2 regions of the Streptomyces sp. NPDC030296 genome follow, and region 1 is predicted to be linked to the other one. Evidence: riboswitches for the same ligand, from Rfam matches in the RefSeq annotation. Region 1 holds a riboswitch; the other holds the start of a gene.
The links. A riboswitch is a leader RNA that binds a small molecule or an ion and turns the genes downstream of it on or off. The one in region 1 is predicted to bind glycine.
Positions count from the first base shown of each region.

Region 2: another riboswitch for glycine. It lies ahead of gcvP (aminomethyl-transferring glycine dehydrogenase); the one in region 1 lies ahead of gcvT (glycine cleavage system aminomethyltransferase GcvT).

Region 1 is NZ_JBVICQ010000012.1:286,788-301,604, reverse strand. Features, by position in the region: gene gcvH (glycine cleavage system protein GcvH) at 1-279, opposite strand, end outside; gene gcvT (glycine cleavage system aminomethyltransferase GcvT) at 447-1,571, opposite strand; glycine riboswitch at 1,644-1,768, opposite strand; glycine riboswitch at 1,769-1,866, opposite strand; gene ACZ4Z3_RS31735 (AAA family ATPase) at 2,111-2,785, shown strand; gene ACZ4Z3_RS31730 (enhanced serine sensitivity protein SseB) at 2,915-3,691, shown strand; gene ACZ4Z3_RS31725 (enhanced serine sensitivity protein SseB C-terminal domain-containing protein) at 3,885-4,673, shown strand; gene ACZ4Z3_RS31720 (hypothetical protein) at 4,867-5,439, opposite strand; gene ACZ4Z3_RS31715 (ABC transporter permease) at 6,077-7,075, shown strand; gene ACZ4Z3_RS31710 (ABC transporter substrate-binding protein) at 7,144-8,898, shown strand; gene ACZ4Z3_RS31705 (ABC transporter permease) at 8,967-9,974, shown strand; gene ACZ4Z3_RS31700 (ABC transporter ATP-binding protein) at 9,971-11,065, shown strand; gene ACZ4Z3_RS31695 (ABC transporter ATP-binding protein) at 11,062-12,330, shown strand; gene ACZ4Z3_RS31690 (trimeric intracellular cation channel family protein) at 12,402-13,061, shown strand; gene ACZ4Z3_RS31685 (thioesterase family protein) at 13,125-13,979, shown strand; gene ACZ4Z3_RS31680 (TetR family transcriptional regulator) at 14,141-14,767, opposite strand.
Region 2 is NZ_JBVICQ010000005.1:601,375-616,191, reverse strand. Features, by position in the region: gene ACZ4Z3_RS18240 (DUF881 domain-containing protein) at 95-997, shown strand; gene ACZ4Z3_RS18235 (small basic family protein) at 994-1,326, shown strand; gene ACZ4Z3_RS18230 (DUF881 domain-containing protein) at 1,332-2,225, shown strand; gene ACZ4Z3_RS18225 (FHA domain-containing protein) at 2,287-3,258, shown strand; gene ftsR (transcriptional regulator FtsR) at 3,303-4,058, shown strand; gene ACZ4Z3_RS18215 (bifunctional nuclease family protein) at 4,143-4,616, shown strand; gene ACZ4Z3_RS18210 (MerR family transcriptional regulator) at 5,047-5,730, shown strand; gene ACZ4Z3_RS18205 (DNA polymerase IV) at 5,902-7,323, shown strand; gene ACZ4Z3_RS18200 (PRC-barrel domain-containing protein) at 7,385-7,753, opposite strand; glycine riboswitch at 7,880-7,976, shown strand; gene gcvP (aminomethyl-transferring glycine dehydrogenase) at 8,148-11,033, shown strand; gene ACZ4Z3_RS18190 (DUF5999 family protein) at 11,151-11,357, opposite strand; gene ACZ4Z3_RS18185 (hypothetical protein) at 11,760-12,344, opposite strand; gene ACZ4Z3_RS18180 (glutamate-cysteine ligase family protein) at 12,912-14,429, shown strand; gene ACZ4Z3_RS18175 (CPBP family intramembrane glutamic endopeptidase) at 14,551-14,817, shown strand, end outside.

The sequences.
Region 1 (14,817 bases):
CGTGTTCACCAGCGACGGATCGTTCACCACGTCCTCGTTGACCTCGGTGACCTCACCGCTCACCGGGGAGTACAGGTCGCTGACGGACTTCGTCGACTCCAGCTCGCCGCAGGACTCGCCCGCGGTCACCGTGGAGCCCACCTCGGGGAGCTGGGTGTAGACGACATCGCCGAGCGCGTTGGCCGCGTGCTCCGTGATGCCCACCGTCGAGACGCCGTCCTCGGCGGCCGACAGCCACTCGTGCTCCTTGCTGTAGCGCAGCTGCTGGGGGTTGCTCATGGCCTGAATTCTCCTGTACGCGGGGGAGTGGTGATGAATGAGGGACTGCTGGAACCGCTGTTGAACAGGGCGGATGTGCCCTTTGTCACGCTCGGGTGCGCTGCCGTGCCGTTCCGCACGACCACGCCATGCCGCTTCTGAACGACGGTGAGCCGACTACGACGGTGTCACCTGGACCGCTTGTAGAACGGCAGCGCCACGACCTCGAACGGCTCGTGGCTGCCGCGGATGTCCACAGCGACCCCGGTGGTGCCCGGGGCGGCGTACATGGCGTCGACGTACGCCATCGCGATCGGCTTGCCCAGTGTGGGGGAGGGGGCGCCGGAGGTGACCTCGCCGATCACCTTGCCCTCGGCGACGACGGGGTACCCGGCGCGGGGGACCCGACGGCCCTCGGCGATCAGGCCGACGAGGACCTGCGGCTCGTGGTTGGCGTTCTCGGCGGCCTCGCGCAGGGCCGCGCGGCCCACGAAGTCGCCCTCCTTCTCGAACTTCACCACCCGGCCGAGCCCGGCGTCGAAGGGCGTCAGTTCGGTGGTCAGCTCGTGCCCGTACAGCGGCATGCCCGCCTCCAGGCGCAGCGTGTCCCGGCAGGACAGGCCGCACGGCACCAGGCCGACGCCCTCGCCCGCCTCGGTCAGCGCCTGCCACAGCTCCACGGCGTGCTCCGGCTTCACGAACAGCTCGAAGCCGTCCTCGCCGGTGTACCCGGTGCGCGCGATCAGCGCCGGGACGCCAGCGACCGTGCCGGGCAGGCCCGCGTAGTACTTCAGGCCGTCGAGGTCGGCGTCGGTGAGCGCCTTCACGATGCCGGGGGACTCGGGGCCCTGGACCGCGAGCAGTGCGTACGCGTCGCGGTCGTCGCGGACCTCGGCGTCGAACCCGGCCGCGCGCTCCACCAGCGCGTCCAGCACCACCTGGGCGTTGGAGGCGTTCGCGACGACCATGTACTCGGTGTCGGCCAGGCGGTAGACGATCAGGTCGTCGAGGATGCCGCCGTCCTCGCGGCAGATCATGGTGTAGCGGGCGCGGCCCGTCTTCACGCCGCCGATGTTCCCGACGAGGGCGTAGTCGAGGAGCGCGGCCGCCTGGGGGCCGGTGACGGTGATCTCGCCCATGTGGGAGAGGTCGAACAGCCCGGCCCGGGTCCGTACGGCGTTGTGCTCGTCGCGTTCGGAGCCGTAGCGCAGGGGCATGTCCCAGCCCGCGAAATCGGTCATCGTCGCGCCGAGCGAGCGATGCAGCGCATCGAGCGCGGTACGGCGCGGTCCGGCGGTGGGGCTACTGCTCATCGGTTCTGCTCCCAAGGCGATGGGGGTCCCTCACGCGCGAGCGAAGCCGAGCGTGGGGGAAGGCGAGGACGTTCCTCCCCATCTGTCATCGGAACCTGAGAGGTTCACCACGACCGTACGTCCTGATGACGCGGCGGTGGTCGCGGTTTGCACCTTGGGTGGAGCCACTGGCGCAGCGGCTCGCTTTTCAGATGTGCCTCGCCCGCGCGGTATCTGGGCCTGAGAGATTCAAGGGAGGGACTTGCTCCTTCGGCGCCCCAGCGAAGACTGCTGGGAGCTCTCCCGCGCGGATTCAAGCGGCCGGTATGCAGTTGGCGCGCACATCATTGCACGCATCGGCGCGGCACGGCAGGGGGAGGTTCCGGGGCGGGGAGGTGTCGGGCCGGGCGCCCCGGTCCCGGGCGGTGCACGAATTCGGGGGACAGACAGAGCGGTCCGTTGCACTCTTGTGGCAGTACGAGGACTGAATCAGGAGCGATCGGGCATTACCTTCTCTTTACAGTCTGTGGGGATGGGTCTCCCGACCCCTGGGGAGGACGATCACGGTGGACAGGACCACGGCGTACGCGACGACCTCGGGCCTCGCCCTGCCCGAGCAGCCCGTCGGCCCGGCCGCCGCGGCCTGCGGCCCCTTCCCGAGGGCGGTCGTCCGAGACCTCAGGGAGCGCTCCGGACGCAGCCCGCGCGTGCTGTCGTTCGCGCCGGTCGACCTCGTGGTCGTCACCGGGCTCCCCGGCAGCGGCAAGTCGACCCTGATGCGGCGCACGGTGCCGGGACCGCGGATCGACTCCCAGGACACGCGTGACCGCTTCGACGCGCGCCTGGCGCGCGTCCTGCCGTACGCCGTGTACCGGCCGTTCGTCCGCCTCGCGCACTACGCCGGGCTCCGGCGTGCGCTGCGCTCCGGTGAGGGCGTCGTCGTGCACGACTGCGGAACCCAGGCATGGGTGCGGCGCTGGCTCGCCCGCGAGGCCGTCCGCAGGGGCGGCACCCTCCATCTGCTGCTGCTCGACGTCACCCCCGGTGAGGCGCGCGACGGACAGCGGGAGCGGGGACGCGGGGTGTCCCGGTACGCCTTCGCCCGGCACCGGGGGGCGATGACCCGGCTGCTGCGGTCCGTGGAGGAGGGGCGCCTGCCGGAGGGCTGCGGATCGGCGGTGCTGATCGACCGGGCCGCGGCGGACGCGCTGAACCGGATCGGCTTCGACGGCTGAGAGCGGGCCCGCCCGCAGGGGGCGGGGCCGGGCCGTCGTCGAGGGCGGCCGCCGGGCCGTCCCCTTTGTCGGCGGGGGGCATTAAGGTGCAGGGACAACAGCATCACGGAGTAAAGCGGTAGGCGGCAGATGGACTTCCCGGCGGACTTCCCGGCACAGGCACACCCTCATGGACACGGCGGGTGGCCCGGCAATGAGCTGGAGGAGGTGCTGTCCGCCTCCCTCGGGGTGCCGGGGGCCGGCCCGCGCATCGTCGAGGTGCTGGCCCGCAGCTTCGTGTGGGTGCCGCTGCCCGAGGGCGGGGGACGGCACAGCCGCGAGCTGGATCTGCCGACGATGCAGCTGGACGGCCAGGTGTACGTGCCGGTGTTCAGCTCCGAGGAGCAGTTCCGCCAGGTCGTCGGCAGCCACATGTCGTTCACGATCGCCCCGGCCGTCGAGTTCGCCCGCGGGCTGCCCCCGCAGGTCGGCCTCGCCCTGAACCCGGACGGTGTCGTGGGCATCCCGCTGCCGCCGCCCGCCGTGGCCGAGCTGTGCCGGGCCGCCCGGACCCCGCTGGACGGGTCGGCGAGCGGCGCCCGGGTCCGCCTGTTCGAACCGGACTGGCAGGACGACCCGGTGGACTTCCTCGCCGCGGCCTCCGCCGAGTTCGCCGCGACCGGCGTCGTCCTCAGCGCCCGCCGCTGCCTCGCCGCCATCGAGACGGCCGACCCCGTCATGTTCATCGGTGTCGACCTGGTCTCCTGGGAGGCGGACCGCACCCTCCCCCTGGACGCCCTCGGCCGCGCCCTCGGCACACAACCGGTGGTCTGGCCGGTCAACATGGTCTTCCTGGACGTGGCCCAGGACCCGGTGGGCGACTGGCTCCGCGAGAAGGTCCGCCCCTTCTACCAACAGGGCTACTGACACCGGCCCCCGACAGGGCGCGGGGCGGCGGCGTCGGCGGCTGCGCCGCGGGGCGCGACCAGCCACGACGACACCGGGGCCCGCGACGCACAGCAAGCCCCGAGCCCTGACCGGCTCGACCCGCACACCACCTAAGCTGGTTTTCCACAACCAGGGTCCGACACCACCAGCTCCAAACCGAAGGGCGGCTGACGTGAGCGCGAGCGGCACGGCGACCGGGCAGGTCGAGCACATGCTGCGCCAGGTGACGCCGGGGCGTTACGACGCCTACGAGGCGTTGCTGCGTGCCCTCGCGACCCCCGCCACCGGCCAGGTCTGGATGCTCCTGTGGCACGGCCAGGCAGGCTCCCCCGACGCCCAGTACGGGAACATGGAGGTGGACGGGTTCAACTACGCGCCCTGCGTCACCTCCGCCCAGGAGCTCTCCGCCAGCGGCTGGAACCGCAGTTACGAGGTCGTCGACGGCCTCGACGTGGCCCGCACGCTCTACCCCGACCACTACGGACTCTGGCTCAACCCGCACGCCCCGGGCGGCGGCGTCGGCATTCCCTGGCTGGATCTGCGCCGGATCGCCACGGGTCTGGAGCGGCAGCCCGCGGGCCCGCTGCGGCTGTCCGAGCCAGGCATCGAGATCCCGCAGTTCTACGCCCTGCTCACGCAGAACGCCCACCGCACCCCGGCCGTGCGCTCGCTGCGCCGCGCCTGGGTGCAGCCCTCGCTCGGCGCCCCCTACCTGGCGATCGGCCTCGACGTGTACGACACCTCGCCGTCCGCCGTCGACTCGGTGCGCGCGATGATGCAGCAGTCGATCGGCGCCGTCCCGGACGGGCTGCCCGTCTCCACGGTCGCCATGTCCGACGAGTACGACCCGGTCGCGATGTGGCTGCGGGCCGCCGCCCGCCCCTTCTACGACCGTGAGGCCCACGGTGCCCCGGCCCAGGCCCCGGCCGCCGGCGGCTACGGCTACCCGGGCGGCTACTGACCCGGTACGGCGGGAGTCCCCGGCCCCGGTCCGGTTCGATGACGAACCTGCCCGGAACCGGGGGCTCCGTCATGCGTTCACCTGCCCCCGTGCCGGTGAACGCCGCTCATTTTTCCTTTTGCGTGTTTCCGTGGTGGCGCACTTTCGTTCACGGGCCCGAACGAATATGCACTCTTCCGGAAAGCCGCCGGAATTACGGCTTCGGCGTGCAGGACGCCTGCCGCGTCTGGCATTCCGCGAAGTGCAGGGAAGAAGTGATTCCCTTCAGAATGCCGACGATCTCGATACGGTCGTGCTTGCAGTTGCCGAGCTCGCGCCAGCGCTCGACCTGGAACTTCTGGTACTCGACCATCGGCTGGGTGTAGCCCCGCTTGCCCGGGTCGACCGTCATACGGTTGGTGACGGTGCGGCCCTTGGCGACGGACTTGGCCACCTCGTACTTGGTCTTCGCCTCGACCTGGGCGATGCCCCAGCCCACGCTGGCGCTGGCCTCGCCGCCCCAGGTCGTCGTACGGGTCTTGGTGGTCTTGATCGAGTAGACCAGGGTCGACTTGCTGGAGCTGCTGTTGCGCTTGCTGACCACCGGGCCGCGGGAGGCGTACCACGGCGTGCCGAGCTTGATCACCTTGGAGTAGGTGTAGCCCTCGCAGCGCATGGGGGCCTGGTCGGCGGCGCTCGCCGTGGCCGGCACGGCCGTGAACGCACCGGTGACGAGCGCGGTCGTCGCGAACGTCGCGGAAAGAGCACGCTTGTTGCGCAGATTCATTTGTATCCCCGTTTTCCCCGTCGACCCGGTCAATTCATTTCGCTGTCCGGGGGAGTGGGTCGGTCCACCCCGGCGGAGAAGAAGTTAGTGGGCTGTCGAGACGGCTCGCAATGGGCCGGGGATTCTGTTACGAAGCAACGCTCAGACGAACCTCAAATACCCGGGGAATACTTGGTCGAGCGCCTGGTGGCATGTGTTCTTCGCCCGAATTGCCACGCACCCGAAGGGGGTGATTGCGGGTGATCTGGACATGGCGAACTCGTTCTGTGACCTGGGTCACTTGTAACAGTCCGTTCGGTGCCGCTCACCCGCATGCGATGTTCGGATTCCGGAACCCTGCTGGCCACATCACGGTTACGCATACATTCGCCGTCGGGTCTGGTGCCTGATCGCGCCACCGTTGAAGACTCCCCCAGAGCGGTGGGGGGTCGGCCGAACGTGCTGTTCATACGGTGGTGTTCAGTGCCGTATGCGCCTCTCCCTCCGAACGGCACGGCGAGACAGCGACGTTGACACCGGGTCACAAGCAAGAAGTACGCGAGAGAACGACGGCAGTAGTGGCAACGGACCGCACCGCAGACCCGGGCGGCCGCCAAGCACAGTCGGCAACCACCGGCACGGGCAAGCACGAGGGACGATGACCGCACCCATTGAGACGACCGGATCGCAGGCCGAGGCACAGCCCGAGGCCGTGCTGGAAGGTGTCGAGGCCAAGAGGATCGAGGGCCGTTCGCTCGGCCAGATCGCCTGGACCCGCTTCAAGCGCGACAAGGTGGCGGTGGCCGGCGGAGTCGTGGTCGTCCTGCTGATCCTGATCGCGGCCCTCTCCCGGCCGCTGCAGTCGCTGCTCGGACTCGACCCCAACGCCTTCAACCAGGACCTGATCGACCCCAACACCTCCCTGCCGAAGGGTGACTTCGGCGGGATGAGCTGGGACCACCCGCTCGGTGTCGAGCCGAAGTTCGGCCGCGACATCCTCGCCCGCATCCTGGAGGGCTCCTGGGTCTCCCTGGTCGTCGCCTTCGGCGCGACTGTCCTGTCCAACGCCATCGGCACCGTGCTCGGCCTCCTCGCCGGCTACTACGGCGGCCGGGTCGACTCGATCATCAGCCGGCTGATGGACACCTTCCTGGCGTTCCCGCTGCTGCTGTTCGCCATCGCCATCTCCGCCACGCTGCAGGGCGGCGCCTTCGGCCTCGAAGGACTTCCCCTGCACATCTCGGTGCTCATCTTCGTCATCGGCTTCTTCAACTGGCCGTACATGGGGCGCATCGTGCGCGCCCAGACCATGGCGCTGAGGGAACGGGAGTTCATCGACGCCTCCCGCGGGATGGGGGCCGCCGGGCCGTACATCCTCTTCAGGGAACTGCTGCCGAACCTCGTCGCGCCGATCATCGTCTACTCGACGCTGCTGATCCCGACCAACATCATCTTCGAGGCCTCCCTGAGCTTCCTCGGTGTCGGTATCCGCCCGCCGCAGGCCTCCTGGGGCGGAATGCTCAACGACGCGGTCGACTTCTTCCAGGTCGACCCGCAGTACATGATCGTTCCCGGCCTCGCGATCTTCATCACGGTGCTGGCCTTCAACCTCCTCGGTGACGGCCTCAGGGACGCCCTCGACCCCCGCAGCCGCTGACGTCCGCGGTCGCGGGCACCCGTCGCGTCCTGCTCAACTGTCCAACTACGAAGGGGAAACAGACCATCATGCGAAGGTCAGCAATGGCCGCGATCGCGGCCGTCAGCAGTGCCGGCTTGCTCCTGTCGGCCTGCAGCAAGGCCGACGACAGCCCGGACGACCCCGCCAAGGGCGCGGGCGCCAACGCCGCGACCAAGGAGGTCGTGAACGCGTCCACCAAGAAGGGCGGCACGGTCACCTACGCGAGCTCCGACGCTCCCGAGTCCCTCGACCCGGGCAACATGTACTACGCGTACGGGTTCAACTTCAGCCGTCTCTACGCGCGTCCGCTGATGACCTTCAAGCCCGGCCCCGGCGAGAAGGGCAACGAGCTCGTCCCGGACCTCGCCGAGGCCGCGGGCGTGCCCAGCGACGGCGGCAAGACCTGGACGTACAAGATCCGCCAAGGCGTGAAGTTCGAGGACGGCACGGTCGTCACCTCGAAGGACGTCAAGTACGCGGTCGAGCGCTCCAACTTCGCGCGTGACGTGCTCTCCTCCGGCCCCAACTACTTCCAGCAGCTGCTGGACGGCGGGGACAAGTACAAAGGCCCGTACAAGGACAAGAGCGAGAAGGGCATAGCGTCCATCGAGACGCCGGACGACAACACCATCGTCTTCAAGCTCAACAAGCCCTTCGCCGACTTCGACTTCCTGGCGAGCCAGCCCCAGACCGCCCCGGTGCCCCGCGCCAAGGACACCGGCGTCGACTACACCAAGAAGGTCGTGTCGACCGGCTCGTACAAGTTCGAGAAGTACGACGAGGGCAAGCAGATCGTCCTGACCCGCAACCCCGAGTGGGACGCGAAGACGGACCCGCTGCGCAAGCAGTACCCGGACAAGATCGTCGTGAACCTGAAGGTCAACAAGGCCACCATCGACAAGGATGTGATGGCCGGCGACACGATGATCGACATCCAGGGCACGGGTGTCGACACCCAGACCCAGGCGCAGCTCGTCAACGACAAGGACAAGCTCGCCAACACGGACAACGCGCTCGGTGGCCGCCTCATCTACACGGCGATCAACACGCAGCAGAAGCCGTTCGACAACGTCGAGTGCCGCAAGGCCGTGCAGTACGCGATCAACAAGGTCGCCGTGCAGACCGCCATGGGCGGCCCGATCCGCGGTGACATCGCCTCCACGGTCCTGCCGACCGACATCCCGGGCTACGAGAAGTACGACCTCTACGCCACCAAGGGCAACAAGGGCGACGAGGCCAAGGCCAAGGAGCACCTGAAGGCCTGCGGGCAGGAGAAGGGCTTCAAGACCGCCATCTCCGCCCGTACCGACCGCCAGGGTGAGGTCGACGCCGCCACCGCGATCGTCGGCGCGCTGAAGAAGGTCGGCATCGACGCCGAGATCAAGCAGTTCCCGTCGGGCAAGTACTTCTCCGACTACGCGGGCGTGCCGAAGTTCAACAAGAAGCAGAACATCGGCCTGATCATGATGCAGTGGGGCTCCGACTGGCCGACCGGTTACGGCTTCCTGCAGCAGATCGTCCACGGCAAGGCCATCGGCCAGTCCGGCAACACCAACCTGTCGGAGCTGAACGACCCGGAGATCAACAAGCTGCTCGACGACGCGATCGGCAACACCGACGAGGCCGCCCGCACCGCCGCGTACACCCAGGTCGACAAGAAGGTCATGGAGCAGGCCGCCATCGTGCCGCTGACCTACTTCAAGGTCCTGCTGTACCGCTCGCCGTACGCCACCAACGTGGTGTCGTCGTCCGCCTTCAGCGGTCAGTACGACTACCTCAACATCGGTACCACCAAGCAGTAGCCCCGGAAGGCAGGTGAAGGCATTGGCGCCCGCGGGTTCGTCACCCGCGGGCGCCGGCGCCGGTCCTCGTGATCTCGTACATCATCCGCCGGACGATCGCAGCGGTGATCCTGCTGCTGGTCGTCACCGCGGTCACCTTCGGCATCTTCTTCATCCTGCCGAAGCTCGCAGGGCAGACCGCCGACCAGCTGGCGCAGCAGTACATCGGCAAGAACCCCACGCCCGCGGACATCGCCGCCGTCAAGGCGAACCTCGGCCTGGACGAGCCGGTGTACGTCCAGTACTGGGAGTTCATCAAGGGGATCGTCTCCGGCGCCACCTATGACCTCGGTCCCACCACGGTCCAGTGCAACGCCCCCTGCTTCGGCTACTCCTTCAAGGACCACCTGGAGGTCTGGCCGCAGCTGACCGAGCGGCTTCCGGTCACCCTGTCGCTGGCCGTCGGCGCCGCCGTGCTGTGGCTGGTGGGCGGTATCGCCGCCGGTGTGGTCTCCGCGCTCAAACCGGGCTCGTTCTTCGACCGCTCCGCCATGGGCGTGGCGCTCGCGGGCGTGTCCCTGCCCATGTTCTTCACCGGTCAGCTGGCGCTGCTGCTGTTCAGCTACAAGCTGGAGATCTTCGGCAGGACGTACGTCCCCTTCACGGAGAACCCCTCGCAGTGGGCCAACACCCTGTTCCTCCCCTGGTGTTCGCTGGCCCTCCTCTACTCCGCCATCTACGCCCGGCTCACCCGCTCGGGCATGCTGGAGACGATGAACGAGGACTTCATCCGTACCGCGCGGGCCAAGGGCCTGCGGGAGCGCAAGGTGGTCGTCCGGCACGGTCTGCGGGCCGCGCTGACCCCGCTGGTGACGGTCTTCGGCATGGACATCGGCCTGCTGCTCGGCGGTGCCGTCATCACCGAGACCGTGTTCTCCCTGCACGGCATCGGCGAGTACGCGGTCCAGTCGATCACCGCCAACGACCTGCCCCCGATCCTCGGGGTGACCCTGCTCGCGGCGTTCTTCGTCGTCTTCATGAACCTTGTGGTGGACCTGCTGTACGCCACGATCGACCCGCGGGTGAGGCTCTCGTGACCGAACTGTCCAAGACCGGGGCCGCCGTCGGCGAGCCCGTACGCAGCGGGGACGCCCCCGACGCCTTCCTCGAGGTGCGCGACCTCAAGGTGCACTTCCCGACCGACGACGGCCTGGTCAAGTCCGTCGACGGCCTCTCCTTCCAACTGGAGAAGGGCAAGACCCTCGGCATCGTGGGCGAGTCCGGCTCCGGCAAGTCGGTGACCTCGCTGGCCATCATGGGTCTGCACCGGCTCGGCGCGCGCGGCAAGAACGTGCGGATGTCCGGCGAGATCTGGCTCGACGGCAAGGAACTGGTCTCCGCCTCGCCCGACGAGGTCCGCCGGCTGCGTGGCCGCGAGATGGCGATGATCTTCCAGGACCCGCTGTCCGCGATGCACCCGTACTACACGGTCGGCAACCAGATCGTGGAGGCGTACCGCGTCCACCACGACGTCGACAAGAAGACCGCCCGCAGGCGCGCCGTCGAACTCCTCGACCGCGTCGGCATCCCGGAGCCGAACAAGCGGGTCAACAACTACCCGCACGAGTTCTCCGGCGGTATGCGCCAGCGCGCCATGATCGCCATGGCCCTGGTCAACAACCCCGAACTGCTGATCGCCGACGAGCCCACCACCGCCCTGGACGTGACCGTCCAGGCGCAGATCCTGGACCTCATCCGCGACCTGCAGAAGGAGTTCGGCTCCGCGGTCATCATCATCACGCACGACCTCGGCGTGGTCGCCGAGATCGCCGACGACATCCTCGTGATGTACGGCGGCCGCTGCGTGGAGCGCGGACCGGTCGACGACATCTTCTACCAGCCGCAGCACCCCTACACCTGGGGCCTGCTCGGCTCGATGCCGCGCATCGACCGCGAGCAGACCGACCGGCTCATCCCGGTCAAGGGCCAGCCGCCCAGCCTCATCAATGTCCCCTCGGGCTGCGCCTTCAACCCGCGCTGCCCCTACGCGGACGTCCCCAAGGACAACGTCACCCGCACCGAGCGCCCCGAACTGCGTGAGGTCGGCGGCAGGCACTTCACCGCCTGCCACCTGTCGCAGGAGGACCGCACGCGGATCTGGAACGAAGAGATTGCGCCGAAGCTGTGAGCGAGACTGAGACCCGGGCCGCCGTGCCGGCCCCGCGCGCCGAAGAGAAGCCGCTGCTCAAGGTCGAGGGCCTGGTCAAGCACTTCCCCCTGAAGAAGGGCCTGCTCCAGCGGCAGGTCGGGGCGGTCAAGGCCGTCGACGGCATCGACTTCGAGGTGCGCCGGGGCGAGACCCTCGGTGTCGTCGGCGAGTCCGGCTGCGGCAAGTCGACCATGGGCCGGCTCATCACCCGGCTCCTGGAGCCCTCCGGCGGGCGCATCGAGTTCGACGGCCAGGACATCACGCACCTCAACACGTCGGGCATGCGCCCGCTGCGCCGCGACGTGCAGATGATCTTCCAGGACCCGTACGGCTCGCTGAACCCCCGGCACACCATCGGCACGATCGTCTCGGCGCCGTTCAAGCTCCAGGGCGTCGAGCCCGAGGGCGGTGTGAAGAAGGAGGTCCAGCGCCTCCTGGAGCTGGTGGGCCTCAGCCCCGAGCACTACAACCGCTACCCGCACGAGTTCTCCGGCGGTCAGCGCCAGCGCATCGGCATCGCCCGCGCCCTCGCCCTCAAGCCCCGTATGGTCGTGGCCGACGAGCCGGTCTCCGCGCTCGACGTGTCCATCCAGGCGCAGGTCGTCAACCTCATGGACGACCTCCAGGACGAGCTGGGCCTCACGTACGTGATCATCGCGCACGACCTCTCCGTCGTCCGCCATGTCTCGGACCGCATCGCGGTGATGTACCTCGGCAAGATCGTCGAGCTCGCCGACCGGGACGCGCTGTACCAGTCGCCGATGCACCCCTACACCAAGGCCCTGCTGTCGGCGGTGCCGATCCCGGACCCCAGGCGGCGTGGCGCCAAGAGCGAGCGCATCCTGCTCAAGGGCGATGTGCCCTCGCCGATCTCGCCGCCGAGCGGCTGCCGCTTCCACACCCGGTGCTGGAAGGCCACGGAGGTCTGCCGGACCACCGAGCCGCCGCTCGCCGAGCTGAAGCCGGGCCAGCGGGTCGCCTGCCACCACCCGGAGAACTTCGACGACCAGCAGCCCCAGGACGTCGTCCTGCTGGCCGCCGCCAAGGAGGCGGGCGAGCTGGTGCCCGACGAGGTACTGGCCCAGTCGGCGGAGACGTCCGCGGCGGTCGCGGCGGAGGTGGAGGCCGCGGCCGGCGTGGAGACCGCGGCTGACACGGATGCCGCCGAGGCCACGGAGAAGGTCGAGGCTCCGGCTGAGGGGCCCGCCCAGACCGAGGTCGCCAAGGAGACCGGCGACAAGTAACAAGTAAGACCAGATCGAGCCCCTGCCTTGCAATATAAGGCGGGGGCTCGTTGTTGCGTCACAATGTGTGGGTGCTCCAGCAACTGTTCACCCCGTCCGTCCAGCACGCGCTCGATCTGATCGGCATCTTCGTCTTCGCGATCTCCGGCGCGCTGCTGGCCGTGCGCAAGAACTTCGACGTCTTCGGCATCGCCGTCCTCGCCGAGGTCACCGCGCTCGGCGGTGGTCTCTTCCGGGACCTGGTCATCGGAGCCGTGCCGCCGGCCGCCTTCACCGACCTCGGCTACTTCATCACCCCGCTGTTCGCCGCCCTGCTGGTGTTCTTCCTCCATCCGGAGGTCGAGCGCATCCAGAACGGCGTGAACGTCTTCGACGCGGCCGGTCTCGGCCTGTTCTGTGTCACCGGCACGACGAAGGCGTACGAGTACGGGCTGGGCCTCACCGCCTCGGCGGCCCTCGGTCTCGCCACGGCGGTCGGCGGCGGTGTGCTGCGGGACGTGCTCGCCAACGAGGTGCCCTCGCTGCTGCGCTGGGACCGCGATCTGTACGCGGTGCCCGCGATGGTCGGCGCCTGCCTGGTCGTCCTCTGCATCCGCTACGACGCGCTCAACCCCTTCACCTCGGCCTTCGCGGCGGCCGCCGCCTTCGCGCTCAGGCTGCTGGCGATGCGGTACCACTGGCGGGCGCCGCGCGCGTGGAACCGGCGCTCGGCGGCGGTCGAGGAAGGGTGAGTGGAAACGTCGCCGCAACAAGAAAAGCTACCGCTTAGTAATGAGCTGTTGTACGGTTCACCCATGCCCGAAGCAGCTTCCGTACAGGCCACCGTCGGCGACAGCGAGTTCGACCGCGACACCGCGGTCCGCCGACGGGAACCCGGCGTCTACGACGCGGACCTCTCCGCCGGCTGGACGATCATCAGCGCCGTCAACGGCGGCTACCTGCTCGCGATGCTGGGCCGCGCCCTCGCGGACACGCTCCCGCACGCCGACCCGTTCACGGTCTCCGCGCACTACCTGACCGCCTCCCAGCCCGGCCCCGCCGTCATCCGCACGGACGTCGTCCGCACCGGCCGGACCCTGTCGACCGGCCAGGCGTCCCTCCTCCAGTACGACGACGAGGGCCGCGAGATCGAGCGGATCCGCGTCCTCGCCTCCTACGGCGACCTCGGCTCCCTCCCGGACGACGTCCGTACGACGGCGAAGCCGCCCGCGATCCCGCCGATCGAGCAGTGCTTCGGCCCGGACGACGCGCCCGCCCCGGTCCCCGGCAGCTCCGCCATCACCGACCGGCTGTTCCTCAAGCTGGACCCGTCGACCCTCGGCTGGGCCCTCGGCGCGCCGTCGGGGAACGGCGAGATGCGCGCCTGGTTCGGACTCGCCGACGGCCGTGACCCGGACCCCCTGTCGCTGCTCCTCGCGGTGGACGCGCTGCCGCCGACCGCCTTCGAGCTGGGCATCTCCGGCTGGGTCCCGACGGTCGAACTGACCGTGCATGTGCGGTGCCGTCCGGCGCCCGGACCGCTGCGGGTCTCCATCACCACCCGCAACCTCGCCGGCGGCTTCCTGGAGGAGGACGCCGAGGTCTGGGACAGCGCCGACCGCCTGGTCGCGCAGTCCCGGCAACTGGCCCGCGCGCGGCTCACGGGCTGAGCGCGGCTCACGGGCTGAGCGCGCGGCCGGTCGGGGGGCCGGCCGCGCGCGAAGGGCCGGAGCCCCGTCGGGAGCCCCCTCCGGCGCACCCAAGGGCGCGCCCGGCGGCTGTGGCGGGCCTGGCGGCTGTGGCGGACCCCCGGCGGCGCCTCGTCCGCTCCTCAGTCGAGCCAGTGGCGGCAGCCGATGGTGATCAGCCGCATCCGGCGGCCCGCGAGGCGGGTCACGCGTGCGCGTTCCGCCTCGGGGTCGTCGTGGGCCTCCAGGAACAGGGAGGCCGTCGCCAGCATCTGATCGACGTACAGACCGGCGAGCATCAACCGGTCGTCGTCGCTCCAGCCTGCGGTCTCGGGCCGCTTGGCCAGGTCGTCGCACACCTCCGCGGCGAACCGGGTCAGTTGGTCCTGGATCGCCTCCCGCACCGGCTGGACACCTCCGTGCCGCTCGCGCGCGATAAAGCGGACGTGAGCGGGGTACGCGTCCACATGACGGGCGATCAGCTCGACGGCGCGCTGGATCAGTTCGTCACTGTCGCCGACCGCTGCCATCAGATCCCCGAGGACGAGGTGCAGGCTCCCCAGTGCCTCCTCGACCAGCGCGACACCGAGGTCCGCGGTCGAACGGAAGTGCCGGTAGAACGCGGTCGGCGCCACTCCCACGGCCCGGGTGACCTCGCGAAGGCCCAGGCTGCTGAGGCTCTGCTCCTCCAGCAGGGCGAGCGCGGCGTCCATGAGCGCCTGCCGGGTCCGCTGCTTCTGCGCCTGCCGGACGCCGAAAGTGTGACTCATGCCATGCAGTTAACAACTGTTCTCTGTGATTGCAAAGCCGGGCACCGCGT
Region 2 (14,817 bases), on a different contig from region 1:
CCCGCCACACGCGCGTGCCGGACAAGTGCCCCCAACGGGGCCTGTCCGGCACGCGGGTGGGGCCATTCGGAGGTAGCGGGCGCGACGTGCGACGATGTGCGGCATGCCGCAGCAGCCCCCCGTTCGGAGCACACCCGCGCGCCCGTCGCGTCCGGACGCCTCCATGTCGCTGCTCAACAACGTCATGGACCACAGCCTCGACGACGGGTACGCCGAGGCCGCCGCCCGGAAGAAGGCCGACGGCACCGGGGGCATGCCGAAAACCGTACGGGCGAAGCTGGGCCTCGCCGTCGGGCTGGTGCTCGCCGCCCTGGTGGTGACCGTGGGCGCGGCGCAGGCGCGTATCAGCGCACCGGCGCTGGCCAAGGAGCGCGAGGAGCTCATCGACCGCATCCACCAGCGGACCGCGGCCGCGGACAAGCTGGAGGACTCCGTCGACGACCTCCGCGACGACGTGAGCGCACGCCAGCGCGAGGCGCTCAAGAACGGCGGCAGCGGCCAGGGCGACCTCGTGGGCATCCTGTCGGGCGCCGTCGAGGTGCACGGCCCCGGCGTGAAGCTCGTCGTCAACGACTCGAAGACCGCCAGCCAGGGCGGTGACGGCGGCCCCCGCGAGACCTCCGGATTCTCCGACACCGGGCGTGTGCGCGACCGGGACATGCAGCGGGTCGTCAACGGGTTGTGGGAGTCGGGCGCCGAGGCCGTCTCGATCAACGGACAGCGGCTCACCGCGCTGTCGGCGATCAGGGCCGCCGGCGACGCCATACTGGTCGACAACAAGCCGCTGGTGCCGCCGTACACGGTGCTCGCGGTGGGGGACGGGCAGCGGCTGAGCACCAGGTTCCAGAACAGCCCCGACGGGCTGTACCTGCATGCCCTGCAAGAGAACTTCGGGATCCGGACGAGCATCTCCGCGGAGAGCGACATCAAGGTGCCGGCCGCGCCGAGCGTGATCGTACGAACAGCAGAACCGAGCACTAGGAAGGGCACATCGTGATCGCCGTACTGGGCCTCGTCCTCGGAGTCGTGGCCGGACTGTTGGTCCGGCCCGAGGTACCCGCGGTGGTCGAGCCGTACCTCCCCATCGCCGTCGTCGCCGCCCTGGACGCCGTTTTCGGCGGGCTGCGCGCCATGCTGGACGGGATCTTCGACGACAAGGTCTTCGTGGTGTCGTTCCTGTCCAACGTGGTCGTGGCCGCCCTGATCGTGTTCCTCGGCGACAAGTTGGGTGTGGGGGCCCAGCTGTCCACGGGCGTCGTGGTCGTTCTCGGCATCCGCATCTTCTCCAACGCCGCGGCGATCCGCCGGCACGTGTTCCGGGCGTGAGGCCGATGAGCGAGAGGCACGAGACGCCGAGGCCGACGACGGGCCCGGGTGCGGGCCGGGGCGCGGGCGGGGCGGACGACGACGAGCCGACGACCCGGTTGCGCCGTGAGCTGCCGCAGGAGGTCCCCGTCACGGCCGCCGGAGCGCCCGACACGGCCACGCCCGACGAGAAGAACCGGCTGACCGGACGGCAGCGGCTGGCCCAGGGGCTGTGGCCGCCGCGCTTCACACGAGCCCAACTCATCGTGGCCGTGCTGCTGTTCGGCCTGGGCTTCGGCCTGGCCGTCCAGGTGGCCTCCAACAACGACGACAGCGCGCTGCGCGGCGCACGCCAGGAAGATCTCGTACGCATCCTCGATGAACTGGATGACCGTACTCAGCGTCTGGAGGAGGAGAAGCAGGGTCTCGAGGATCAGCGCACCGAGCTGGAGAACAGCTCGGACCAGGCCGAGGAGGCACGCAAGCAGACCGTCGAGAAGGAGAGACAACTCGGCGTACTGGCGGGCACCGTGGCCGCGCAGGGACCCGGCATCACGCTGACGATCAACGACACGAAGGGGACGGTCGAGGCGGACATGTTGCTCGACGCGATCCAGGAGCTGCGCGCCGCCGGCGCGGAGGCGATCCAGGTGAACGGCGTACGCGTGGTCGCCAGCACCTATCTCACCGATTCCGGCAAGGGAATCAGTGTCGACGGGAACAAGATCACCCAGCCCTTTCGTTTCAAGGTCATCGGCAACCCGCAGGACCTCGAGCCCGCGTTGAACATCCCCGGAGGCGTGGTGCAGACACTGGAGAAGGAGCAGGCCACCGTGACCGTGGAGCGGGCTGACAAGATCGTCGTGGACGCCTTGCGAGCGGCGAAGCGGCCTGACTACGCTCGGTCGTCCTCCCAGTGAACCGCAGGTGCATAGGGGTCGTCCGGCGAGGGCAAGAGGTTGCGGGGGGTCGGCGCACCGAATGGGTGGTGCGTGGTGGAAACTGTCTGGTGGAAACGGACGTTGTGAGGATGTCCGGGTCGGCCGGTGTGTTCAGTCAGGGTTCGTCCTGCCCCACGGGCGGGTCTGTTTCGGTCAAGGGGAATCGCCCGTGAAGTTGTTTGCGAAGTTGTTCGGCAAGAGCGCGCGAGAGGACAGCGGCAACGCGACCTCCCGCCATCGCGCGCAGCCTTCGGAGGCGGAGGGCCAGGGCGGCGAGCGCCCCCTCTTCCGGGACCAGGTCGCTGGTCCGGGCGGTGACATTTCCGGAGGTCAGGGCGCGCCGTCTGTTGACCCTGCCCAGTCGGGCCGCATAGGTTTCGGGGACCCGTCAGCCTCAGGTACGGGTGGAGGGTTTGCCACCGACCCGTATGCGTCCAATGCCCCGGCGGGGCAGCCGCGGCAGGAGGATCCGTCGATGTCGGCCCTGGTGTGTACGCGGTGCGGTAACCGCAACGCGGAGAACAGCCGCTTCTGCTCGAACTGCGGTGCGCCGCTGCGTCCCGGCGCCGTCCCGGAGCGTCCGTCCGAGACGACCTCCACGATCTCGATCTCCGGCCTCGAGGCCTACGACTCCGAGACGACGGGCCAGACGCAGCTGCCGGCGCTCTCGCCGGAGGCCCAGGCCGCCGTCGACGCGCTGCCGCTCGGATCGGCACTCCTCGTCGTACGCCGCGGGCCGAACGCGGGCAGCCGCTTCCTGCTCGACAGCGACCTGACGACGGCGGGCCGTCACCCGCAGAGCGACATCTTCCTGGACGACGTCACTGTCTCCCGTCGCCATGTGGAGTTCCGTCGGGCCCAGGACGGCTCGTTCACGGTCGCCGACGTCGGCAGCCTGAACGGCACCTACGTCAACCGCGAGCGCATCGACCAGGTCGCCCTGCACAACGGTGACGAGGTGCAGATCGGCAAGTACCGGCTGGTCTTCTACGCGAGCCAGCGGGGTTACTGACCCGCCCCCGGACTCGATCCGGGGGGAATCCCCAGGGAAGGTCCATGCTTCGAACAACGAGCGGTGGTGCCGATCACGGCACCGCCGCCGCGAACAGTGGCCTGATGAGCATCGGCTCGGTGCTGAACCTGCTGCGCGAGGAGTTCCCCGAGGTCACGATCTCCAAGATCCGTTTCCTGGAGTCGGAGGGGCTCATCGAGCCGCAGCGGACCCCCTCGGGGTATCGCAAGTTCAGCGCCGGGGACGTCGAGCGTCTCGGACACGTCCTGAGGATGCAGCGGGACCACTATCTGCCGCTCAAGGTGATCCGTGAGCACCTGGCGGCCCTGGAACGGGGCGAGGACGTCCGGCTGCCGCCGGTTGGCCGCCAGCGGGACATCGGCGACGGAGAGCGGCTGAGCGAGCTCTTGGGGGAGCCCGAGGAGCCCACCGCCGCCCGGATCGGGCGGGCCGAGCTGCTGGCCGGCGCCGGGATCGGCGAGGAGCAGCTGGCCGAGTGGGAGTCGTACGGGCTCGTGGCGCCGCTGCCGGACGGCACGTACGACGCCGAGGCCCTCACGGTCGCCACGCTTGTGGTGGAACTGGGGCGATTCGGTATCGAGCCGAGGCATCTGCGGGTGATGCGGGCCGCCGCCGACCGTGAGGCGGGCCTCGTGGAGCAGGTCGTCGCGCCGCTGCGCCGCCACCGCAATCCCCAGACCAGAGCGCACGCGGAGGACCGCACGCGGGAGCTGGCGGGGCTCACGGTGAAGCTGCACGCCGCGCTGGTGCGGAGCGCGCTGGGTGTCCGGCTCCGCTGAAGAGGGGTGTTCGCCTGTGGCGGATCGTCCGGCCTATCCGTGCTCGACTACCCAAACATCCCGAGCACGGCCTAGGGTTGCTGTGTGAACGAGCTCGATGTCGTAGGTGTCCGGGTCGAAATGCCCTCCAACCAACCGATCGTGCTCCTGCGTGAAGTGGGAGGCGACCGTTACCTCCCCATCTGGATCGGGCCCGGGGAGGCCACCGCGATCGCCTTCGCCCAGCAGGGCATGGCCCCCGCGCGGCCGCTGACCCACGACCTGTTCAAGGACGTGCTGGAGGCCGTCGGCCAGGAGCTCACGGAAGTGCGCATCACGGATCTGCGTGAAGGCGTCTTCTACGCGGAGCTGGTCTTCGCCAGCGGTGTCGAGGTGAGCGCCAGGCCCTCCGACGCCATAGCGCTGGCGCTGCGCACCGGGACGCCGATCTTCGGCAGTGACGGGGTGCTCGACGACGCGGGCATCGCGATCCCGGACGAGCAGGAGGACGAGGTGGAGAAGTTCCGCGAGTTCCTCGACCAGATCTCGCCGGAGGACTTCGGTACCAGCAGCCAGTGAGGCAGGGCCGCGGTGGTGTCTGTCCCCGCGGCCGCCGGGCCGTCGGCCCGTGGCGCGGGGCCGAGTCGCCGACGCGCCGCCAAGGGCGGCTGGTGGACCGCCGGGCCGCCGCGCCGTCACCGGGCCGCGCAGTGGTGACCGGCGGGAGCAGCACCGCGTGCCGTCCACGGCCTAGCGGAGCGCCGACCGAGCGGGTCGGGGCCCGGGCGTGTCGATCAAGGGGGCGGCGTCACGAGAGTCCGGCACCTGACACGTGCCGATGCGGTGTCCTGGGGTTCCGCTTAGCACATTCGGCTAGCCTTTCCCCGCGGAAGGGCACGGGAAACCACTCTCAGGGTGATTATCACTCGGCGTGCCGAGTGTGGCGGTCGTTGACGCACCCCTGGTGGCTGCCTACCGTCGATAAGGCAGGTCAAGGACGGAGGTCGGCGTGAGGAACAGCGGCGACGGTACGGCTGGGGGTGCCCCCGGACGCAGTCTGGGGGAGAGCGGCTCGTACCCTCCCCCGAGCGCTCGGCTCCGCTCGAGCAGGGGCTATCCCCATTCCGGCGGCGCGGCCGGTCCCGTTCCACAGTTGCCGACGGCTGTCCATGACAGCACGGAGGCAGAGCCCGAGCCGCACGAGAACGTCGGATACCGCGGCCCCACCGCGTGTGCCGCCGCCGGCATCACCTATCGCCAGCTCGACTACTGGGCCCGCACCGGCTTGGTGGAGCCCAGTGTGCGGTCCGCCCACGGGTCCGGGACGCAGCGGCTCTACAGCTTCCGGGACGTCGTCGTCCTCAAGATCGTGAAACGGTTCCTCGACACCGGCGTCTCCCTGCAGAACATCCGCACAGCCGTCCAGCACCTGCGGGAGCGGGGCTTCAGCGATCTGGAGCGGATGACGCTGATGAGCGACGGGGCCACGGTCTACGAATGCAGCTCGCCGGACGAGGTCCACGCCCTTCTCCAAGGCGGCCAGGGGATCTTCGGAATCGCCGTCGGGGTCGTCTGGCGCGATGTGGAAAGTGCTCTCTCCCAGTTGCACGGCGAGCGGATCGACACGGGCGAGACCCTGGTCCGCCCCAATCCCACGGACGAACTGGCGCGCAGGCGCAACCGCGCGGTCTGATCGGGGCGCCGCGGCCGAGAGCGGCGGGTGGCGGCGGGCCCGAGCGGCGGGTGCCGGCCCTCGGCGTCAGGAGCGTGGCCGGCCCATGACCGGGCCGGGTCGTCTGCGGCGACAGGGCCGCCGTCGGGCCGTGGCAGGGCATTGTCAGTGGTGTAGGGCAGCATCGGAGATGTGAGAACCGCGCCCACGATCCTGCATCTCGACATGGATGCCTTCTACGCCTCGGTGGAGCAGGCGTCCAAGCCGAGTCTGCGCGGGAGGGCCGTCATCGTGGGCGGGATCGGCCCCCGCGGCGTGGTCGCCACCGCCTCCTACGAGGCGAGGGTCTTCGGGGTGCACTCGGCCATGCCGACGGCGCAGGCCCGTCGGCTCGCGCCGAACGCCGCCTACCTCACGCCCCGCTTCACGTTCTACCGGGCGATCAGCCAGCAGGTCATGGGGCTGCTGCACGGCCTGTCGCCCCTGGTCGAGCCACTGAGCCTGGATGAGGCCTTCGTGGACCTGGAGGCCGGGGGAGTGGCCTGGGACGAGGCCTCGGCGCGTGCGACGGGCGTGCGACTGCGTCAGGAGATACGGGAAGTGACCGGGCTGACCGGGTCGGTGGGGCTCGCCGCGTCCAAGATGCTCGCGAAGATCGCCTCCGAGCAGGCCAAGCCGGACGGGCTGGTGCTCATCGAGCCCGGCACCGAGCGGGCACTCCTCGGGCCGATGTCCGTGCGGATCCTCCCCGGCGTCGGGCCGGCCACCGGGGACCATCTGCGGCGCGCGGGGATCACCACCGTCGAGGAGATCGTGGAGGCCGGCGAGGACGAGGTCGTACGGCTGCTGGGGAAGGCCCACGGGCACGGCCTGTACGCCATGGCGCTGGCGCGCGACGACCGGGCCGTGGTCGCCGAGCGGGACGCCAAGTCCGTGTCCGTGGAGGACACCTACGACGTGGACATCCATGACCGGGTGCGGGTCCGGCTGGAGGTGCAGCGGCTCGCCGACCGGTGTGTGCGGCGGCTCAGGGGGGCCGGTCTGTCGGGGCGGACGATCGTGCTGAAGGTACGGCGGTACGACTTCTCGACGCTGACCCGGTCCGAGACGCTGCGAGGGCCGACGGACGATCCGGCCGTGGTGCGGGAGGCAGCGGGGCGGCTGCTGGAGGCCGTCGACACCACCGGTGGGGTACGGCTGCTGGGGGTCGGGGTCAGCGGGCTCGCCGACTACACGCAGGAGGACCTGTTCGCCCAGGCCGCGGGGGAGCCGGAGCTTCCTGAGGAGGAGACGGTGGAGGAGGCCGTTGCTGACGAGAGGAGCGCGGGGCATGTCGTCGAGCGTCGGTGGTCGGCCGGGCACGACGTATGGCACTCCGAGTACGGGCACGGCTGGGTGCAGGGAAGCGGGCTCGGGCGGGTCACCGTGCGGTTCGAGACGCCCGAGGACAAGGAGCCGGGGCGGGTGCGGACGTTCCGGACGGACGACCCGGATCTCGAGGCGGTGGACCCGCTGCCGCTGGTGCCGGGCGGGCCGGTGCGACCTTCGGAGGCGGTGCCCGTGCCGGGGCCGGGAACGGAGCACGAGGGAGGGGCGGGGAGGGCGTCGGGATGAAGGGGCCACTGTGGGGCTGAGAGGCCGTGTCGAGGCGGCGCGGAGTGGGGACGGGGTGGGTTCAGGGGTCTTCCTGGCTCGCGACGTTGCCGAAGTCGTGGTCCAGCGGGGGCGGCGGGGCTATGTCCAGGCCGTAGTGGTGGTAGAGCTGGAGTTCCTGTTCGGGGGAGAGGTGGCGGCCGACACCGAAGTCGGGGGCGTCCTTGATGAGCGCGCGGTCGAAAGGGACGCGGAGGGAGCCCTCGACGAGTTCGCTGGGCTCGAGGGGGATGAAGGCGTCGCGGCCGAAGAGGCCCATGCGTATCGCGGCCCACTCGGGGACGCCGGTCGCGTCGTCGAGGTAGACCTCGTCCACGGTGCCGATCTTGGTGCCCTTGCGGTCGAACGCCTTGCGGCCGATCAGATTGCGCGGATCGATGTCGGTCTGCACGGGCCCTCCAAGTGGTCGCCATGGGGGTTTGCAAATCCTTCCTCACCACTACGAAAAGGCACAACCGGGACGGCGGCCACTCGAAGGCGCGTGCGTTGACCGCGCTGATACGCTGGCAGCGGCTGTTGAACCCGTGCGGGAGAGTCCTCCGGACACCATCCGGAGGCGCCGAAGGAGCAAATCCTCCCCGGAATCTCTCAGGCTCACGTACCGCACGGACGAGGTCACTCTGGAAAGCAGAGCGGGTGTCGACGGTTTCCGCTCTCACCGACGGTGAAAGCCGGCCCCTACCCGGGCCGGTGAAGCTCTCAGGTCGAGATGACAGAGGGGGAGGCCGTCGGGCACCCATGCCGTGGTGCCCTCGAAGGTCGTGTCAGACCAGGAGGCCTCCGCAATGACCGCCCACCGCATTCCGCTCACAGAGCTCGAACAGGGCATCCCGTTCGAGCGGCGTCACATCGGACCCGACGCCGAGGCCCGGGCCAAGATGCTCGCCCACGTCGGATACGGCTCGCTCGACGAGCTGACGGCCGCCGCGGTCCCCGATGTGATCAAGAACGCTGAGGCGCTGAAGCTGCCGGGCGCCCGCACCGAGGCCGAGGTGCTCGCCGAGCTGCGCTCGCTCGCCGACCGCAACCAGGTGCTGGGCTCCATGATCGGGCTCGGCTACTACGGGACGTTCACCCCGCCGGTCATCCTGCGGAACGTCATGGAGAACCCCGCCTGGTACACGGCCTACACGCCTTACCAGCCCGAGATCTCCCAGGGGCGGCTCGAAGCGCTGCTCAACTTCCAGACCATGGTCGCCGAGCTCACCGGGCTGCCCACCTCCGGAGCCTCCCTGCTCGACGAGGGCACGGCCGCCGCCGAGGCCATGTCCCTGTCCCGGCGCATGGGCCGGAACAAGAAGGGCCTCTTCCTGGTCGACGCGGACACGCTGCCGCAGACCATCGCCGTGATCGAGACCCGCGCCGAGCCGACCGGGGTCGAGGTCGTCGTCGCCGACCTCAGCGACGGCATCCCCGCCGACATCGCCTCCCGCGAGATCAACGGCGTACTCCTGCAGTACCCGGGTGCCTCCGGTGCCGTACGCGACCTCAAGCCGGTCATCGAGCAGGCCCACGGCCTCGGGGCGCTCGTCACCGTCGCCGCCGACCTGCTCGCCCTCACCCTGCTGACCCCGCCCGGTGAGCTGGGCGCCGACATCGCGGTCGGCACGACGCAGCGCTTCGGTGTGCCGATGGGCTTCGGCGGGCCGCACGCGGGCTACATGGCCGTGCACGAGAAGTTCGCGCGCAGCCTGCCTGGACGGCTCGTGGGCGTCTCCGTGGACGCGGACGGGCACAAGGCGTACCGGCTCGCCCTCCAGACCCGTGAGCAGCACATCCGCCGGGAGAAGGCGACCAGCAACATCTGCACCGCCCAGGTGCTGCTCGCCGTGATGGCCGGCATGTACGCCGTCTACCACGGCCCCGAGGGGCTGCGGACCATCGCCCGGCGCACCCACCGGTACGCCACCGTCCTCGCCGCCGGGCTCGCCGCGGGCGGCGTCGAGGTCGTGCACGGCGCGTACTTCGACACGCTCACCGCCCGGGTGCCGGGACGGGCCGCCGAGGTCGTCGCTGCCGCGCGGCAGCACGGCGTGAACCTGCACCTCGTGGACGCCGACCAGGTGTCCGTCTCCTGCGACGAGACCACCACGCGGGCGCAGCTGGGTGCCGTGTGGACGGCGTTCGGGGTGGAGGGCAACGTCGAGGACCTCGACGCCGTCGCCGAGGACACGCTGCCCGAGGCGCTGCTGCGCTCCGACGAGTACCTCACGCATCCCGTGTTCCACGAGCACCGGTCCGAGACCGCGATGCTGCGCTACCTGCGCCGTCTCGCCGACCGGGACTACGCGCTCGACCGGGGCATGATCCCGCTGGGCTCCTGCACGATGAAGCTCAACGCGACCACCGAGATGGAGCCGGTGACCTGGCCCGAGTTCGGGCAGCTGCACCCCTTCGCGCCCGCGGCGCAGGCGCAGGGCTATCTGACGCTGATCCGTGAGCTGGAGGAGCGGCTCGCCGAGGTCACCGGATACGACAAGGTGTCGCTCCAGCCGAACGCCGGCTCGCAGGGTGAGCTGGCGGGCCTGCTCGCCGTGCGCGGCTACCACCGGGCCAACGGCGACGACCAGCGCACCGTCTGCCTGATCCCGTCCTCGGCGCACGGCACCAACGCCGCGAGCGCCGTGATGGCGGGCATGAAGGTCGTCGTCGTGAAGACCGCCGAGGACGGCGAGATCGACGTCGAGGACCTGCGGGCCAAGATCGAGCAGTACCGCGACGAGCTGGCCGTGCTGATGATCACCTACCCGTCGACGCACGGTGTGTTCGAGGAGCACGTCGCCGACATCTGCGCCCAGGTGCACGACGCCGGCGGCCAGGTGTACGTCGACGGCGCCAACCTCAACGCGCTGGTTGGCCTCGCCAAGCCGGGCCACTTCGGCGGTGACGTCTCGCACCTGAACCTGCACAAGACGTTCTGCATCCCGCACGGCGGCGGCGGTCCCGGTGTCGGGCCCGTGGCGGTCAGGGAGCACCTGGCGCCGTATCTGCCGAACCACCCGATGCAGCCCGCGGCCGGCCCGGAGACCGGTGTGGGCCCGATCTCGGCCGCCCCGTGGGGCTCGGCGGGCATCCTGCCGATCTCGTGGTCGTACGTCCGGCTGATGGGAGGCGAGGGCCTCAAGAGGGCGACGCAGGTCGCCGTGCTCAGCGCCAACTACATCGCCAAGCGGCTGGAGCCGCACTACCCCGTGCTGTACACCGGTCCGGGCGGGCTCGTCGCGCACGAGTGCATCGTCGACCTGCGGCCGCTCGCGAAGACGACCGGGGTCAGCGTCGACGACATCGCCAAGCGGCTGATCGACTACGGCTTCCACGCGCCGACGATGTCGTTCCCGGTGGCGGGGACGCTGATGATCGAGCCGACCGAGTCGGAGGACCTCGCCGAACTGGACCGGTTCTGCGACGCGATGATCGCGATCCGCGCGGAGATCGAGAAGGTCGGTTCGGGCGAGTGGCCCGCAGAGGACAACCCGCTGCGGAACGCCCCGCACACCGCGGCCGCGCTGGGCGACGAGTGGAACCACGCGTACACCCGTGAGGAGGCCGTGTTCCCGGCCGGGGTGAAGCCCGCCGACAAGTACTGGCCGCCGGTTCGCCGGATCGACCAGGCCTTCGGTGACCGGAACCTGGTCTGCTCCTGCCCGCCGCTGGACGCCTACGAGGAGTAGTCGCCCGCGGATACGCGTCGGGGCCGGTGCGGAGAGTGCTTCTCCGGCCGGCCCCTCTTTGTGTCCGGGCGGGCGTCCGCCTGCGGGGACGCTCGCCCTGTGCGCACCTCTCGCGGCTCAGGCCGCCGTCATCACCGTGCCGCTGTCGAGCGGGCGGTGCGGGGCGATGATCTGGCCGTCGGGAAGGAGCTCACCGGTGTCCTCGAAGAGCAGAACGCCGTTGCAGAGCAGGCTCCATCCCTGCTCCGGGTGGTGCGCCACGAGACGGGCGCCTTCCCGGTCGGCGGATTCGGCGGTCGGGCACGGTGGCTGGTGCTGGCACATGGTTGTGGGGATCTTTCGCTCTGTCGTCAGTGGTGAGATGGCTGTCGTGTCTGTATCGCGGCGTGAAGCCTCGCTCATGGCCGCCCCCCGTTGTGATTATTCGGTCCGGTCCCAGTGTTGCCCCACGGGCGTGAATCCGCAGGCATTTCGCAGCACGGCTTTCTCACAGGTTGATGACGCATCCTCCATGCGCACGGTTCATCGCAACGCCCCTGCCCGTTCGGGTGGTTCGCCATGGTCGGATGGGGCTAGTCCGTCGTGGGGCGCGGACTATGAATGGCTCGTACGAGCGTATTGCCGCGCGTAAGAGCGGAATGCCGTGCCGATGACAATGGCGTACCCCGCCGCCCGGATATCGGCGGCGGGGTACGCGACGGTGCGAATGAGGTGGCGGCCCTCGGTTCAGGCGGGCGATCCCATGAGGGGTGCGGGGGTCAGGCGGGTGGTCAGGACCGGGAGGAGGTCGGCGACCCGGTGCGGCCGGTGGGCCGCGATCCCGGGTGGGGCGGGCGCCAGCGGCACGAGGAGGTCGGTCGGTGCCGGGACGCCGGTCGCGCCGTCGGCCGTGGTGTCCGCGTGCAGCCAGAGGGTGAGCATGTACAGCTCGGGCACGGACAGCAGGCGGGGCTGGTAGGGCTGTTGCATGAGGTCGGCCTGGCGCAGGGCGAGTTCGGTGGACGCGAGGTACGGGCCCTCGAAGAAGTGCGAGAAGGCCCAGCCGTCCGGGGTGAGGCGGGTCTCGGCGGCGGCCAGGGCGCGGTCGCCGGAGCGGATCAGGAAGCGCCAGCCCGCGAGCCGTGTGCTGCCGGCGCCCTCGGGGGTGATCCGGTCGAGCACGTGGACGGGCAGCGGGAGCTCGGGGGTGGCGGGACCTTGGGCGCTTCGCAGGGAGGGAGTTCGGGCCTCGCTGACGGCGGTGGGTGATCCGAGTGCCGTGAGGACGGTGCGCAGGGCGGGCGCGGGAGCCGGGGGGACAAGCAGCGGCATGGTGGGTCGCCTCTCATTCGACAGGCACGGTGGCGCGAGGGCGGGGGCGGACGGCGCTGTCAGCTCTCGGGGATCGGAGAGACGGGTGCCCGGGGTCCGGTGCGTGGGTTGAGGGTCCGCCGTGCGAGCTCCGACGACAGGACCGAGGACCGCGAGAGCCGACTCTCAGCCTCGTTTGCGGAGTTTATACGACGCTTGTTCAAACAGTGTTTCGTCTAGCTGTCTTCGATATGAAGAGCAAGGCGGTATCCGGTCGCTGAATCGCGGGAATCATCCCGATATTCTCTGGGGAGTGAGAGGATGACCTCGGATTACCGTCGCGTAGCGGTAGGCCGGTTCCCATCGGTGCTTTTCACGAATCTCGAGGCATGGAAAGCGCGTGCTCTTTCTTGCCGCGTGAATGTGCCAGAAGCACGCCGCGTGCATTCCATGGAGGGTGAACGCGCTCAGCCTAGCGGGCGCAGGTCTCCCGCGGGACGTTATCGGCGGCTCTGCCTGGGCATCATCATCCGTGAACCGCAGTCGTGGCCGGCTCATCGGCCTGCCCATCCGAGGAGGGACACTTCGATGGGGGAGAAGGTCGTGGCGGGGTCGTTCGGCCTGTCCGACCGTCAGCTCTACCGTGACAAACTGCGGCAGTGCCTGGCGGGACTGGAGCGCCTGCTGGAGGAGAAGCGGTTCGATCGCCCCAAGAACCTGATGGGTGTGGAGATCGAGCTCAACCTCGTCGGGGCGGACGGTCTGCCGAGAATGATGAATGCGCAAGTACTCGAACGGATTGCGAGCCGAGATTTCCAAACAGAACTCGCCATGTTCAATCTGGAAGTCAACATCGCTCCACACCGCCTGGGCGGCAGGGTATTCGACCAGCTTTCCGAGGAGCTGCGTACGTCCCTGGCGTACGCCGACCGGAAGGCCGGTGAGGTGGATGCCGGCATCGTGATGATCGGCATTCTGCCGACACTCGACCGGGACGATCTGGTCTCGTCCAATCTCTCCGCGGGCGACCGCTACACCTTGCTCAACGATCAGATCGTCGCCGCGCGGGGCGAGGACTTCACGCTCGACATCGATGGTGTGGAGCGGCTCGTGTGCACGTCGAAGTCCATCGCGCCCGAGGCCGCCTGCACCTCCGTGCAGTTGCACCTCCAGGTCACCCCCGAGCGCTTCGCGGACGTGTGGAACGCGGCCCAGGCGGTCACGGCGGCGCAGGTCGCCATCGGCGCCAACGCGCCGTTCCTGTTCGGGCGCGAGCTGTGGCGTGAGTCGCGGCCGCCGCTGTTCCAGCAGTCCACGGACACCAGGCCGCCGGAGCTCCAGGCCCAGGGGGTCCGGCCGCGCACCTGGTTCGGGGAGCGGTGGATCTCCTCGGCGTACGACCTCTTCGAGGAGAACCTGCGCTTCTTCCCGGCGCTGCTGCCCATCTGCGACGACGAGGATCCGCTCGGCGTCCTCGACGCGGGCGGCGTGCCGAAACTCGCGGAGCTGACCCTGCACAACGGCACGGTCTACCGCTGGAACCGGCCGGTGTACGGCATCGCCGACGGGGTCCCGCACCTGCGGGTCGAGAACCGGGTGCTGCCCGCCGGCCCCACCATCACCGACGTGATCGCCAACGCGGCGTTCTACTACGGGGTCGTGCGCGCCCTCGCCGAGGAGTCGCGGCCCGTGTGGACGCGGATGCCGTTCGAGACCGCTGCCGCCAACTTCGACGAGGCGTGCCGGCACGGCATCGACGCGCGGTTGCAGTGGCCGCGCCGGGGCCGGTACGGCGGGGTGGGGCCGGTGGACGCCGTCAACCTCGTACGGGAGGAACTGCTGCCGCTCGCCGAGGCGGGGCTGGACGCGTGGGGCGTCGAGCCGGTGGACCGGGACTTCTACCTCGGGGTGATCGAGGAGCGCTGCCGACGGCGGGTCAACGGGGCGTCCTGGCAGGTCGAAACGTTCCATCAGGCGCTGGAGAAGGGCCTCGGACGGGACGCGGCGCTGGCCGCCACCACACGGAGGTACTGCGAGCTGATGCACGCCGGGGAGCCGGTCCACACATGGCCGGTGGGGTTGCCGGAGCCGGTGCCGATGGGCTGAGGAGCCGGGCCCCGCCACCTGCTCCGCCGTGGGTCGAGCCCTGAACGTACGCCCCTGGAAAGATCCGCGGCGCCGCAGGCGATGATGGTCCTTCGGTGGGAACGGACCAGTGGAGGCGTGGGTGCAGGGGCAGGCGGAGTCGGTGGACGGTGCGTTGCCGGGGGAGCGGCCGACCCGGCGGATACTCAGGGACGAGACCCTGCTCGTGCTGGGCCTGTCGCTCGGCGCGAGCGGCGTGTCCGCGCTGATCAGCTTCATCGGTTCGGTCACCAAGCCGGGCGGGCTGAAGGACCAGGCGGCCACCATGAACGCGTCGGCGGCGCCCGGCCGCCCATGGCTCGACCTCGCGTGGCAGCTGTTCGGGATCACGACCGCCCTGGTTCCGGTG